2 regions of the Exiguobacterium sp. EF_C8 genome follow, and region 2 is predicted to be linked to the other one. Evidence: riboswitches for the same ligand, from Rfam matches in the RefSeq annotation. Region 2 holds a riboswitch; the other holds the start of a gene.
The links. Region 2 has a riboswitch for lysine ahead of ACY2IG_RS01450 (amino acid permease). Riboswitches for the same ligand answer to the same signal wherever they lie in the genome.
Positions count from the first base shown of each region.

Region 1: linked by a shared signal. The riboswitch ahead of ACY2IG_RS02810 (aspartate kinase) and the one ahead of ACY2IG_RS01450 (amino acid permease) in region 2 are both predicted to bind lysine.

Region 1 covers NZ_CM143264.1:528,303-536,236, forward strand. The annotation lists gene ACY2IG_RS02800 (argininosuccinate synthase) at 110-1,315, shown strand; gene argH (argininosuccinate lyase) at 1,312-2,682, shown strand; lysine riboswitch at 2,753-2,930, shown strand; gene ACY2IG_RS02810 (aspartate kinase) at 3,043-4,242, shown strand; gene ACY2IG_RS02815 (aspartate-semialdehyde dehydrogenase) at 4,256-5,248, shown strand; gene dapA (4-hydroxy-tetrahydrodipicolinate synthase) at 5,266-6,147, shown strand; gene dapB (4-hydroxy-tetrahydrodipicolinate reductase) at 6,144-6,890, shown strand; gene dapD (2,3,4,5-tetrahydropyridine-2,6-dicarboxylate N-acetyltransferase) at 6,877-7,584, shown strand; gene ACY2IG_RS02835 (branched-chain amino acid transaminase) at 7,610-7,934, shown strand, end outside.
Region 2 covers NZ_CM143264.1:245,081-253,014, forward strand. The annotation lists gene ACY2IG_RS01430 (HlyD family secretion protein) at 1-318, opposite strand, end outside; gene ACY2IG_RS01435 (TetR/AcrR family transcriptional regulator) at 511-1,116, shown strand; gene ACY2IG_RS01440 (diguanylate cyclase) at 1,158-2,249, opposite strand; gene ACY2IG_RS01445 (MarR family winged helix-turn-helix transcriptional regulator) at 2,387-2,842, opposite strand; lysine riboswitch at 3,008-3,196, shown strand; gene ACY2IG_RS01450 (amino acid permease) at 3,328-4,809, shown strand; gene ACY2IG_RS01455 (solute:sodium symporter family transporter) at 4,961-6,721, shown strand; gene ACY2IG_RS01460 (hypothetical protein) at 6,782-6,964, shown strand; gene msrA (peptide-methionine (S)-S-oxide reductase MsrA) at 7,034-7,934, shown strand, end outside.

The DNA.
Region 1 (7,934 bases), 280 kb from region 2:
AAAGAAATCCTGCAAAAAGGGTTTCTTTTTTTTGTTTTCTATGTATATATATAATTCATAATGAATTTTTATACAGACAAATGAATTAAAAACCAGGAGGGAATTATACATGTCAAAACAAAAATTAATCTTAGCGTACTCTGGGGGACTCGATACATCAGTAGCCATCAAATGGTTGAGCAAGGACTATGATGTCATTGCCTTATGCATGGATGTCGGAGAAGGAAAAGATTTATCCGTCATCAAGGAAAAAGCACTCCTCGTCGGTGCGATCGAATCAATCGTTCTCGATGTCAAAGAAGAATTCGCACAAGACTTTGTCTTGCCAGCACTTCAATATGGCGCCCATTACGAAAATGCCTATCCGTTGATCTCAGCGCTTTCGCGTCCATTGATCGCAGAAAAGCTCGTCGAAGTCGCACATCAGCATGGTGCGACGGCGGTCGCACACGGATGTACCGGAAAAGGGAACGACCAGGTCCGGTTCGAAGTTTCGGTCGCGGCACTTGATCCGTCACTCGAAGTCATCGCACCGGTTCGGGAATGGAAATGGTCACGGGAAGAAGAGATCGCCTACGCGAAAGAAAACAATGTGCCAATCCCGATCAACCTCGACAGCCCATACTCGATCGACATGAACCTTTGGGGACGGAGTAATGAATGTGGCGTCCTAGAAAATCCATGGACAGAACCACCACAAGACGCATATGCGTTGACGGTAGCACCAGAAGACGCTCCGGATCAGGCAGAAGAAGTCATTATCGGCTTTGAAGCAGGTGTTCCAGTTTCTATCAACGGGACGAAGTATCCATTAGCGAAACTGATTACGGAACTGAACATCATCGCTGGAGCACATGGGGTCGGACGGATCGACCACGTCGAGAACCGTCTCGTCGGTATCAAATCGCGGGAAGTCTATGAGTGCCCAGGCGCAACTGTTTTACTCAAAGCGCACGCTGCACTCGAGACTATTACATTGACGAAGGACGTCGCGCATTTCAAACCATTACTCAGCAAACAATATGCAGAAACGATCTACAACGGTCTCTTCCATGCGCCATTGACGAAAGGATTGAAAGCTTTCTTGACGGCGACACAACAGGACGTCACAGGAGAAGTTCGCGTTAAACTGTTCAAAGGAAATGCAACTGTCACAGGTCGTCAGTCGGCTGTCTCGCTTTATGATGAGAAACTTGCGACGTACACGAAAGAAGATGCATTCGATCATGAAGCAGCAAAAGGCTTCATCAAATTACACGGTCTTGCCGTTTCAACGCATGCGAGTGTACATCGTCAGGCGGGTGTAACGAAATGACCAAACTCTGGGGTGGACGTTTTACGGAAAGTGCTTCCGCTCAAGCGGAAGCCTTCGGAGCATCAATCACGTTCGATCAAAAATTAGCAAGCGTTGATTTGAAAGGCAGTCTCGCACATGCACAGATGTTATTTGAACAAGGGATTCTCGCTCAAGATGAGTGGACACAAATCCAGCAAGGATTAAAGCAACTCGAAGCGACGTTAAAGGACCATTCCTACACATTAGCGGACGAAGACATTCATATGAATCTTGAGCGTTTGTTGACGGAACAGATCGGTCCAGTTGCAGGGAAACTGCATACGGCACGGAGCCGAAACGATCAAGTCGCAACCGATTTACATCTATGGATGGAGCAGCATGTCGAAGCGTTGACGACGGCATTACGCGAGCTCCAATCGGTCATTACGGAACAAGCTGAGCAACATATCGAGACGGTTATGCCGGGGTATACGCATTTGCAACGGGCACAACCAATCTCGCTTGCGCATCACTTGCTCGCTTATTTCTGGATGTTCGAACGTGATGTCGAACGGTTGACGGACAATCAAAAACGGATCCGGAAATCACCACTCGGGGCAGGCGCGCTCGCGGGGACCACGTTCCCGATCGACCGTTTCCGTTCTGCCGAGTTGCTCGGTTTTGAGTCGGTCTATCCGAACAGTCTCGATGCTGTCTCCGATCGCGACTTCGTCATTGAATATCTCGGAATCGCCTCGACCGTCATGATGCATCTCTCACGTTTTTGTGAAGAAATCATCATCTGGGCGTCGCAAGAATTCGGCTTCATCGAGTTGTCTGACGCCTTCTCGACAGGTTCGAGCATGATGCCACAAAAGAAAAACCCTGATTTTGCTGAATTGATTCGTGGAAAAACAGGTCGCGTCTACGGCAACCTGATGGGCTTCTTGACGACGATGAAGGCATTACCACTCGCTTACAACAAAGACATGCAAGAGGATAAGGAAGGGGTCTTCGATACAGCAGATACCGTTCTCAAGTCCGTTCAAATCTTCACCGGAATGATTGAATCTGCGACGTTTAAGACCGAAGCGCTCAAGAAGGCGACAATGCAAGACTTCTCGAATGCAACGGAACTCGCTGACTACCTTGTAACGAAAGGCATACCGTTCCGGGAAGCGCATGAAATCGTCGGCAAAGCCGTCCTTTACTGTGTGCAGAACGGTTGTTTCCTGAAGGATTTGAACCTCGAGACGTATCAAACGTTCCATCCTGATATCACAGAAGACGTCTATCCGCTCCTCGATCCGGTTCAAGCAGTAGCACGCCGGACTAGCTACGGCGGGACAGGGTTTGCTGCCGTGTCGGAGCAACTCGAACTCGCGAAACAGCATCTTGCGAATTGACGAATTTTGAAAAAAAACAGTCAAATGACTGGATTTAACAAAAGATGTCTGCTATAACTGTAACTAACAACCGACAGATAGAGGCGCGGATGACATGAGTAGCATCATTCTTGAAGGCAAGCATGCCGAATGATGTGAAAGGGGAAGTCCGCCGAAGTGAACGAGAAGATGCTTCTTCTTGTTTGCTGGTACAACGGTTAAGATCCGTTGTACTGCCGAAACCGATGTTTCGGAGCGCTATCTTACGTAAAAGAACGAATGACTTTGTCTTCGTTTGTCCGATCGTGATAACGACGGGCCGTAGGAACGCTCCTACCGGCCCGTCGTTTTTTTCTGTATCGGGACAAAGGAGATAGGATTGTGACAACTGTACTTAAATTTGGTGGAAGCTCGGTTGCGACTGTCGAACAGATTCAGTCTATTGCGAATTATTTGAAGAGTCGCGCAGCCGAAGGTGAAAAACTCGTCGTCGTCGTTTCGGCGATGGGCAAGATGACAGATTCTTTGATCGCTCAGGCGCAAGCCATCACGGATCGCCCCGAGCGAAGAGAACTCGATCGACTGCTTGCCATCGGAGAAGAACAGACGATTTCATTACTCAGCATCGCCCTCAACTCGCTCGGTGTCAAAGCGTTATCGCAAACAGGCGCTCAAGCAGGAATCAGCACGATGGGCGTGCATACGAAAAGTAAGATCAAACAGATCGATGGAGATCTGTTACGACAAAAACTCGAAACGTACGATGTCGTCATCGTCGCCGGATTCCAAGGTGTCAACGAACTCGGTGATGTCACGACACTCGGACGGGGTGGGTCGGATACAACGGCAGTTGCCCTTGCGGCAGTCCTTGATAAACGGTGCGAAATCTATACCGATGTCGACGGTGTCTATACAGCTGATCCGCGAATCCATGCCGCCGCTCAACCGATTCCACATATCTCGTATGATGAGATGATGGAAATGAGCGCCCTCGGGTCGAAGGTCATGGAAATGCGAAGTGTCGAACTAGGAAAAAAATACGGCGTACACATCTTCGTCGGGAAAACACTTGAATCGAAAAGGGGAACATGGATCATGGAAGCGACGGAAACAATGGAACAAAAAGCGGTGACGAGTGTCAGTGTGACGAAGAACGTCTTGACGGTATCAATCAAACACGTACCGCAAACGAATGCAGCAGTAGCCGATATCTTCGAACTCTTATCGAACCGTCACGTCAATATCGACATGATCAGTCAAACGACGTTCGACAGTGACATCTTCTTATCGTTCTCTTGTCCACTCGACGAGGAAGAGTTCCTCGACGAAGCATTGAAAGATATCATGGATCGCTTCACGACAGTCAAGGTCGACCGCCACGATCAGCACGCGAAGTTATCTGTCGTCGGAATCGGGATGCGGGATGCAACAGGTGTTGCTTCGAAATTGTTCGCAATCTTCCGAGCGGAGAATATCCCGTTCTATCAAGTCACGACATCAGAAATCAGCATCTCGTACACGATTGCACAAGCAGACATTGAACGGACGGTTGCAGCGATTGCAAACGCGTTCGAGTTATAAGGAGGAAAACAGCATGTATCATGTAGCCGTCATCGGAGCAACCGGCGCCGTCGGTCAAAAAATGTTACAAGTACTCGCAGAACTGGACTTCCCGGTCAGCCGCCTGTCCGCTTACGCTTCTGCTCGTTCAGCAGGGAACACGGTGCAGTTCAAGGGAGAAGATATTACGATCCAAGCGCTGACGCCAAACATCACGGAAGACGGGATCGATGTCGCGTTGTTCGCAGCAGGCGGAACGATCAGTGAGCAATATGCCCCATTACTAGCTGAAAACGGAACACTCGTCGTTGATAATTCAAGTGCCTTCCGGATGCAGGAGACGATTCCACTCGTCGTGCCAGAAGTCAATCCGCAAGCGATTCAAGCGACAGACCGCTTGATCGCAAATCCGAACTGTTCGACGATTCAATCCGTCGTCGCTTTAGCACCGCTCCAGTCACTGGGATTCGAACGGATCAACTATACGACGTATCAGGCCGTATCCGGTTCCGGTCAAAAAGGAATCGAGGATCTGGCACGCGGGGCACGCGGAGAAGAGCCCGTCAATTATCCGCATCCGATTCACGATAACATCTTGCCGCATATCGATGTGTTCCTTGAGAACGGCTATACGAAAGAAGAGCAGAAGATGATTGATGAAACACGGAAAATCTTCAATCTTCCAGCATTACCAGTCAGTGCGACATGTGTACGGGTTCCAGTCACGAATTCTCACTCGGTTGCAATCAACGTCACGTTTACACAACCGACGACGGTCGAAGCGATCCGTGAAGCACTGGAAGGCGCACCGGGCGTCGTCCTCATCGATGATGTCGCAAATACGCGTTATCCGATGCCACTTGACGCAAGCGGGACGGACGACGTCTACGTCGGTCGGATTCGACAAGATGATAGTCTCGCGAACACGTTCCATCTCTGGTGTGTAGCCGACAACATTCGAAAAGGTGCCGCGTCAAACGCCGTACAAGTCGCACGCCAAGCAATCGAACAGTCGATTCATTCATAAAAAAGGAGGAGTTCTTCATGTTCAAAGGAGCAGGTACAGCGCTCGTCACACCATTTAATGAAGCAGGCGAGTTGGATCTACACGTATTCGAACGCTTGATCGAGCAACAACTCGCAGCAGGGATTCAGGCACTTGTCGTCGGAGGGACGACAGGAGAAGGTTCGACACTGACAAACACGGAATTTGAACAACTATTGACGACTGCCGTTCAAGTCACAGCAGGACGAGTACCCGTCATTGCCGGAACGGGTTCGAACAACACGGCAGTAACAATCGAGAAGACGTTACTCGCAGAACGCCTTGGTGCGGATGCAGCGATGCTCGTCACACCGTACTACAATAAAACATCACAAGCCGGTCTCGTCGCGCACTTCACGGCGGTCGCTGATGCAACCGAATTACCGATCATGCTGTACAACGTTCCGTCGCGGACAGGCGTTGCGATCGCAGTCGAAACCGCAGTGACGTTAGCACGTCATCCACGCATCCAAGCGTTTAAGGAAGCGAGTGGAGACGTCAGCTTCATGGGCGAACTGATGGCGGCGATTCCGGAAGACTTCGCGGTCTTCTGTGGAAATGATGATCAAATCCTGCCGTACATGGCGTGGGGCGCACAAGGCGTCATCTCAGTTCTTTCGAATCCGTATCCGGCAGAGACACAAGCACTTGCTGAGGCGTTACTCGCGCAAGATCTCGTCACGGCACGCAGGATTCAGGCAGACTTGTTACCGGTCATCGGTGCCTTGTTCAGTGATGTCAATCCGATTCCAGTTAAAGCATCGCTTGAAGAACTCGGCTTTGCTGTCGGTGCGCCGCGCTTGCCGCTCGTGCGTCAATCGGAAGCGGGACACGCCCACTTACTCGAAACGATGCGGGCTTACAAAGGAGTGGTTCGATGAAACTCGCGTTACACGGTTATGGGGCGACAGGACAATACGTCGTCGAACTCGCACCACAAAGTGTCGTTGCGATCGTTGACCGGACGAAGTCATCCGATACGATCGCTTCATATGCCGAGCTAACAGAGATGGCAGAGACGGTCGATGCAATCATCGACTTCTCGCATCCGAGTTTGTTACCGGATCTACTCGCATACGGGCTGGCGACAAAGACGCCACTCGTTATCGCGACGACTGGTTTTTCTGAAGCGGAGCTTGCGTCCATCAAGAACGCTGCAAAAGAAATTCCGATCTTCCAGTCGTATAACATGTCGTATGGTATCGCAATGGTGCAGCAACTACTGAAGACACTGGTGCCACTGGCAGGGGCGTATGACATCGAATTGCTTGAGAAACATCATAATCAAAAAGTCGATGCTCCAAGTGGGACGGCCGAGTTGTTACTGCAAACGATTCAGACGGCACGTGACGTCACACCTGTGTATGACCGGTCACAGACGCGGCAAAAGCGGGAGACGAACGAGATCGGGATGCATGCGATGCGCGGTGGAACGATCTTCGGAGAACACGAAGTCTTATTCGCAGGTGTCGACGAGTTGATTGAAATCAAACATACAGCGCTATCGAAAAAAGTATTTGCTTCTGGTGCGATCAAAGCAGCTGAAGCACTCATTCAAAAAACAGCGGGACTCTATACGTTGGAGACGCTCTACACACAGGAGGATTCACATGTTACTCACTGATGCTTACGAAATTGCTAAATTCATTAAAGATGCAAAAAAACAAACACCGGTAAAACTTTATGTCAACGGCGATTTGGCGGGCTTGACGATCGAAGGTGCTACAGCGTTCGGATCAGATGAATCAAAAATTTTCTTCGCAGATGCAGGACTTGCGGCTACTTTCTTAGAAAAGTATTCAGATCGCATCACGGATGTTCATGTGGAGTATGACCGTCGCAACAGTGCGGTACCTATGCTTGATACACGTCATTTGAATGCGCGAATCGAACCAGGTTCATGGATTCGTGATCATGTCGTCATTGGTGACAACGCGGTCGTTATGATGGGTGCGATCATCAATATCGGTGCATCGATCGGAGATGGTACAATGATTGATATGAACGCTGTCGTCGGTGCACGTGGGACGATCGGGAAAAACGTTCATGTTGGCGCAGGTGCCGTGGTCGCGGGTGTCCTCGAACCACCTTCAAAAACACCTGTCATCATTGAAGACGGTGTCTTGATTGGTGCGAATGCAGTCATTCTCGAAGGCGTCAAAGTCGGTAAAGATGCCGTCGTCGCTGCCGGTAGTGTCGTCACAGAAGACGTACCTGCTGGAAGCGTCGTTGCCGGAACACCTGCACGTGTCATCAAACAGAAAGATGCGAAAACAGAAGAGAAGACGCAATTGGTGGATGATTTACGTTCACTCTGATTGACGTCGAAGAGGAGGAAAACACATGGCAGTGGATACACAGTATGGAGAAGCAATTTGGTTAGATGGAGTCTTTCATGATCCGAAAGATGCGAACACGAGCGTCATGTCACATGCGATTCACTATGGTAGTGGATTCTTTGAAGGAATTCGTGCCTACGCGACACCGGACGGACCGGCGATTTTCCAATTGAAGGAACATATTGAACGTCTTTTCCGTAGTTGCGCCTATTACCACGTCACAATTCCGTATACGGTTGATGAACTCGTCCAGGCGACGATTGATCTAGTTGCGAAAAACGGATTCGAATCTTGTTATATCCGTCCATTCGTGTTCCTCGGTACGCCAT
Region 2 (7,934 bases):
CTTTGTCGCCATCGACTGAACGATCGTTGCCTTCGCAGGCATCGAAACAGAAAGATCTGTTGGTTTTTGTCCAGCTTGCGCAGTCATGATGTGACCAAGTGTTGCACCGCTGTCGAGCGATTCGCCTGTTTTAGCAGACCAGTCCGTTAATTTACCAGCGCTTGGGCTAGCAATCGTTATCATTTTGCCATCGATTTTCGCATTGTCTGTTTTGACATAGCTTGTTGCTTGATCGTAATAGTAGTATCCGACGACTCCACCACCGATCAAAACGATGAGTGTAACGATATTAATGATTAGTAATTTCTTCATACTCATGGGTGTGTTAGCATCCTTTCTTGTGTACAATCGATTCAAAAAAAGTACTCCTCTGGGGGGAGGAGTAATTAATATAGTTAATTATATGGATAGTTAGATAACAAACAACCAACAGTTTCCGACAAAATGTTGGAAAAATAAATGATAACGGATTCATTTTTAAAAAGAGGATGGAAAAGGAGTGAAATGCACATGAAAGAGAGCCGTGATCCACGACCAAAACGGTCACGTGACCGTATTACGATGGAATTGTTTCGTTTACTGAAGACAAATAGCTTTTCGAGCATCACCGTCAAGATGCTGACGGATGGGGCGGGTGTGAACCGCTCGACCTTTTATGCGCACTACACAGATAAATATGATTTGCTTGACCAAATCGTTGAGGAACAGATGATGGCACTCGAACAAGCGATTCGGATTACAGGTACAGGCACCGTATTTCCGACAGTCGAACAGGTCAGTCGTTATTTTGCTCGTTTGTTCATTCACATTGAAGAAAACGAATTGTTTTACCAAACGATGCTCGTTCAAGGTCCTATCAAAACGTTCATCTCACGTTTTCTTGATACGTTGAAAGAAAATTATCGCCTCGTCTTTCGATCCCAAGTCGCAGAGGATGCGACTTTCGTCGATCGGGATTTGTTACTGAACTATGTCATTGGTGGACAGTTAGGATTATTGATTTCCTGGTTACGAAACGGTCGGCCATATTCATCCGCATATATGGCGGAGCAATTGAGCCGGATGATCGTCTTTGGAACGGTTGAAAGCATCGGTTTTCCGAAAGAAACGGAATAAGGTCATAGAAAAAGACACTCCCGCTAGGAAGTGTCTCATATTCAAGCTTGTCGGAAGGCAAGTTCCTTCGTATAAATCGTACTTCGGTTTCGTCCGCTTTCTTTTGAGTAATACAACGCTTTATCTGCTTGTTGTAATGCTTCAAGAGACGTATGGGAACCACTAGAATGTGCAATCCCAAGCGAAATCGTGATTTGCAGATCAGGTACGTCTGCCGTCGGGAACAGGTTGCGTGCGACTGTCATCCGAGCCAACTCTGCGATTTTTTGAGCTTCTTTAGCTGTAGTGCTTGGTAAAATGATCAAAAACTCTTCACCACCGTACCGTCCGACGAGGTCATCCGGTCGTGTTAAGGAAGCGAGTGTCATGCCGAGTTGACGTAGGACATCATCCCCGGCGTCATGACCATATGTATCATTGACGTGCTTGAAGAAGTCGATATCAATCAAGACAAGTGAATACCCTTGATCCGTTGAACCGACAAGTGACAGTGAATCATCGAGACGGCGCCGATTGGCAAGTCCGGTCAAAGCATCCGTCATCGCTAGTTTTTGTTGATACTGAATGTTTTCGAAGTGACGGCGTAATTCCGTCAGCAGTCGAAAAGCAACAAAGCCAGCTAATAGATTAAAGAAGATATAAGCGATTGAGATTTTAAAGAATGTCGACCAGCTGTTTGTCAGGATATAGATGGCAGGTAACGAATAGAGAACACCAATTGACACCAATAATTGAAAATGGCGTGTCGAGACATGAACGAATCGACGTACGATTCCGATCGTCGTAATGATTAAGACGATAATCAGTGTGGACAGATAAAAACCTTCCATTTGATCGACGGGTGTCAAAAAGTAACGTGTCCCGATGATCATTATACCGGCGACGATGGCGCTCGGGAAACCACCGAATAGCATAGCGATCGCGACTGGGATGATTCGTAAATCCACACGGGCGACATCGATCTGAATGCCATTAAACATCAACAAAACTGCAATCAGACCACAGACAGTTCCCAATATGAGGCGTGTACTCCAGCTGGAATTCAGCGAAATACGTGGTCGATTCCGAAATGGTAAGAATAAGAGAGTAATCGTCGTGAACAGTAGACAAAAGTTAATGATGAATTGATTCATGATGGACAACAAATCCTCCCAACTCCCCCAGCTAACAGATTTCCATATATATACTCCAGTATACTCATCTAGGTAACGGTTAGACAGAGGTAAATGTTTAGATAAAACATAAAAAACGGTAGAAAATCTACCGTTTTTTATGAAGACGAAGTGAGCGTATCCTCATCCATCGTCAGTAAAATCTTATCGAAGACGCGAATCATCGTTTCCAGTTCTTCTGCTGTTAAAGTTCCGAAGCGATCTTGTAAATAGTTTCTTCGGACGACCTCGAGTTCCCGAAAAGCACGCTCTCCGTCATCCGTCAAAGCGAGGACAATCGAGCGACGATCTTCCGTCGAACGCGTCCGTGTGACATATCCTTGTTTATAGAGCTTATCCGTTAAAGCAGTGACTTGACTCGTCGCCAGCTCAAATTGTTCCGCAAGAAGTGTCGGACGCTGAGGACCGTTTTCTGAAAGACTCCGTAAGATGAAAAATTCGCTTCGGGTCGCTGTTCCTTCAAATAGTCGATTAAGTTCACGTCGCAGGGTACGAAGAATGACACGCATTTGTTCCTCGAGTCGGTAAGTCAGCAAATCACGTTCCTGTGGCATGCAAGCAGCATCCTTTCTCTCAGTGGACTTCTATCATTTAGTGTACTAAACATATCGGATTTTTACCATCTACTACCCCAGATTCAAAAAAGGCAATTGACAATTTCGTGGCGGTTTGTGTAATATGGCGTAGTAATAACTAATTTAATTCAGTTCTCACTCAACCAGTGGGATGGAGGTTGCAGTTCTTAAGAGTACGGTTACGGATGTCGTCAAGCGACAAATGAAGTGACCTGAAAGGAAGAATTGCCGAAATCAATCATCGCTTTGAAGATGATCGATTGGGATTAGATCGAATAGGTCTAATACTGTCACAAGTCGGGTATCACTTACTTGTGGAGAGCTATCTTTCACGACGGTAGAATGAGGCGCATTCATTTTATTATGTTGCGTTCTCATCTTCCATCTGGAAGATGAGGGCGCTTTTTGTTTTTTCATTCAAAAAGTGTCCTCTCAAAAAATCTAAACAGAGAGAAGCGAACGAAATGAACAAACTAGATGTGAAACAAACAACAGATTCGACAGCCGAAGGATTAAAACGTGGATTACAAGCCCGTCATATGTCGATGATCGCCATCGGTGGGGCAATCGGAACAGGACTTTTCATCGCGTCCGGTGCTTCCGTTGCAGCAGCAGGACCAGGTGGTGCACTCCTATCGTATGCAATCGTTGGTCTGATGGTCTACTTCCTAATGACGAGTCTTGGCGAAATGGCGGCGTATATGCCTGTCGCCGGATCCTTCTCGACATACGGGACAAAATTCGTCGATCCATCATTCGGCTTTGCACTCGGCTGGAACTACTGGTACAACTGGGCGGTCACGATCGCAGTTGAGCTCGTTGCAGCACAAATCGTTATGACGTATTGGTTCCCGGACGTTCCTGGATTTTACTTCAGTGCCTTATTCCTTTTACTCATGATCGGCTTGAACTACTTCTCCGTTAAAGGTTTTGGGGAAGCGGAATATTGGTTCGCCATGATTAAAGTCGTCACTGTCATCGTCTTCTTAGTCGTCGGTGTTGCGATGATTTTCGGTGTCTTTACATCGGAGCCACCAGTTGGCTTTAAAAACTTTGCTCTCGGGGATGCGCCGTTCGTCGGTGGTATTCCTGCCGTCATCGGGATCATCCTCGTTGCTGGATTCAGTTTCCAAGGAACGGAACTAGTCGGAATTGCCGCAGGTGAATCGGAAAATCCGAAAAAAAACGTTCCAAAAGCAGTCAAACAAGTCTTCTGGCGCATTTTACTCTTCTACATCCTTGCTATTTTCGTCATCGGTATGCTTATTCCGTATACGAGCCCGAACTTGGTTTCCAATGACATCACGGACGTTGCCGTTAGTCCGTTTACGCTCGTCTTTGAAAAAGCAGGTCTTGCGTTCTCGGCAGCACTCATGAACGCCGTCATCTTGACATCTGTTCTATCTGCCGGTAACTCAGGTATGTATGCTTCCACACGGATGCTGTATACACTTGCTCGTCAAGGAGATGCACCAAAGTTCTTTGCAAAAGTGTCGAAAAATGGGGTACCGCGTAACGCCTTGCTTGCAACAGGAGCAATCGGTGCGCTCTGTTTCTTAACATCGATGTTTGGTGGACAAGTCTACCTGTGGTTACTCAATGCTTCAGGTATGACAGGATTCATCGCATGGCTCGGAATTGCGATCAGTCACTATCGTTTCCGTAAAGGATTCCTTGCACAAGGTCATTCGTTGAAAGATTTACCTTACGTTGCACCAGCGTTCCCGTTCGGTCCGCTGTTTGCATTCGGTCTTTGTTTCCTTGTCATCGTTGGTCAAAACTATGCAGCATTCCTTGCTGATCAAATTGATTGGGTCGGGATTGCCGCGACATATGTCGGAATTCCGTTGTTCCTTGCCTTCTGGTTAGGACACAAATTCAAAAACCGGACGTCGATTGTTCGTTACGAAGAGATGGACTTCCCAGAACATCCACGTCAATCGTAATCAACTAGCCGCCTTCTATTTATAGAAGGTGGTTTTTTGTTCTTAAAAAAGAAAACGTTTTCTAAAATATAGTTTTGAAAAAGTATAAAAAAGGAATCAATGAATACATATTTGAGAATAGGAATTTTGAAAAAGAGAGGGAGGGAGATACATGACTACATCTGAATTATTTTTTACATTAGGTTCTGCAGCATTTTTCATGTTGCTCGTTGCCTACATATCGTACCGGTTGACGCGCGGGAAAACACAAGGTGTTGATGAGTACTTCTTAGCAGGTCGAGGGCTAAGTGGCGTGTTCATTGCCGGCTCGTTACTGCTGACCAATTTATCAGCAGAGCAGCTGATTGGGCTCAATGGGCAATCCTTTATGGGAAACATGTCAAGTATGGCATGGGAAGTCACAGCGGGCTTTGCTGCGATCATCATGGCCATCTATCTACTTCCGAAGTTTCTTGGACTTGGTATCTCGACGTTACCGGAATACTTAAGTCACCGTTATGATGAGACGGTTCGTCGGATGACAGTTTTACTCTTTTTACTCGGATATATGTGTGTCACGATCCCTTCAATGCTGTACTCAGGTGGGATTGCTGTCTTGCAGTTGTTCGATGTCCCTGAGTTGTTCGGCCTCAGCTATACGCAGTCCCTCTGGTTAGTCGTTTGGGTCGTCGGGATCATCGGAGCGATTTATGCGATTTTTGGAGGACTACGTGCGGTGGCTGTCTCCGATACGTTGAATGGGATCGGACTCGTCTTCGTTGGATTCTTAGTTCCAGTACTTGGCTTTATTGCGCTTGGTGACGGGAATCTCCTTCAAGGGATGAAGACGATTGCAACTGTGCAACCGGAGAAGCTGAACGCAATCGGAAGCTCAACCGATGCCGTTCCGTTCTTCTCGATATTTACGGGAATCTTATTCGCAAATTTATTCTATTGGTCACTAAATCAATATGTCATTCAGCGTGTGCTCGGCGCAAAGGATTTAAAAGAAGGTCAAAAAGGAGTCTTAATGACAGGATTTTTGAAGTTGTTAGTTCCAGTCTTCATGCTGATTCCTGGAATCATTGCTTATCACTTGTATGGAAATACACTGACGAGCGGTGATTTATCATATCCTCGACTGATTACAGAATTGCTGCCAGTCTCGATGATGGGATTTTTCTTAGCTGTCTTACTCGGAGCCGTCTTCAGTTCGTTTAACTCGCTTTTAAACAGTATTGCAACACTTTTCGTACTGGATGTCTATCAGCCAGTGTTTGCGAAAGAGGCAAGTGATGAACATCTGATTCGCGTTAGTAAATGGTTTGGAACGATCGTTGCCTTGATTTCTTTCATCATTGCGCCGTTCTTAATGTATGCACCGGACGGCTTATGGAGTTTAATCCGACAATTCACAGGATTTTTCAACATTCCGATTCTTGTTATCGTATTAATGGGGATTTTCATGAAACGAATCCCGGCGATTGCAGCGAAAATCGTCATCATCTTTCACGTGTTCGCATATTACTTATTCGTCTTCGGTTTCAAACAACTGTTCGGTTGGGATCATGGCATTAGCTATATTCATGGGTACGGTATTCTACTCGTGATTGAAGTATTGTTCATGGTATTCATGGGGTATCGTTACCCAGCAGTCCAGTCAAAAAAGGTCAATCGACTACACTCTGTCGAGCTCATTCCATGGAAATTCGCGATTCCAGTCTCAATCCTATTATGTACATCTATCGTTTGGACGTACGTTTTGTTCTCAAAGATCGGACTAGCTTCGACAGTAGGCATCGTATCAACTTGGTTTTGGCCGGTTACGTTGGGGCTTGCTATTGCAACGATCATATTATGGCGTGTGTCGCTAAATGCTTGGGAAGCGAAGTACCGGACCTATCTCGAAGAAGAGTACCGTCAAGCTGAATAATCCTCTCGCAGAAGGTATGACATATCGGGTAAGATGAAAGAAAAACAGGAGGCGATCTTCGTGAATTACTGGTACCACTTTAAGCGTGCCTTCTTACCGATCGCATTATTGCTTGTGACGCTTGCCTTGTACCAAATGATTTATCGTTTGAATAACATCTGGTACTCGCTTGGAGGACTTCTTCTTGTCTTCGCGGCAATTTACTTCGTCATGCGTCGCCTAAAAACGAATCCAGAGGATTGAATGAGCAGGAAAGTCGAGTCCATTCTCTGAACGCGGTAAAATAGAGACATACAGAGGAGGGGAAGATAGATGGCAAAAGCAATATTTGCAGGTGGTTGTTTCTGGTGCATGGTCAAGCCATTCCATAAATATGATGGGGTAGAGCAGGTCATTTCAGGATATACCGGTGGTCATACAGAGAACCCGACTTATAAAGAGGTCTGTTCGGAAACGACAGGTCACTTGGAGGCGGTTGAAGTCACGTACGATCCGTCCGTCATTACGTATGAAGAATTACTCGATATCTTCTGGCGTCAAATCGACCCGACAGATGGCGGTGGTCAATTCAATGACCGTGGTGAATCATATCAGCCGGCTATTTTTTATGTCGATGAAGCGCAGCGTGAAGCAGCTGAACGTTCGAAAGCAGAGCTTGACGCATCAGGACGTTTCTCGCGTCCGGTCGCAGTAGAGATTCGTCCGGAAAAGCCGTTTTGGCCAGCAGAAGAATATCACCAAGATTATTATAAAAAGAATCCGTTCCGTTATCAGATGTATAGCGTCGGCTCAGGTCGCGCGAAATTCGTTAAGGAAGCGTGGAAGGATCATGGTAAGGAAAAAGAACTAAAAGAGCGCCTGACACCGATTCAGTATAAAGTCACACAAGAGAACGGGACAGAACCCGCTTTTCGTAACGAGTACTGGGATGAAGAACGTCCAGGTCTTTATGTCGATATCGTCGATGGTACACCACTCTTCACATCAAAAGATAAATTCCAGTCAAACTGCGGTTGGCCGAGCTTCGCTAAACCGATCTCAGAAGACAAGATGGAAGTCGAACTCGACACGAGTCATGGGATGACGCGGACGGAAGTACGTTCTGCGAATGCAGATAGTCATCTTGGTCACATTTTCGATGATGGTCCGACAGAGCTTGGTGGTCTACGCTATTGTATCAACTCAGCAGCGTTACGATTTATTCCGGTAGAAG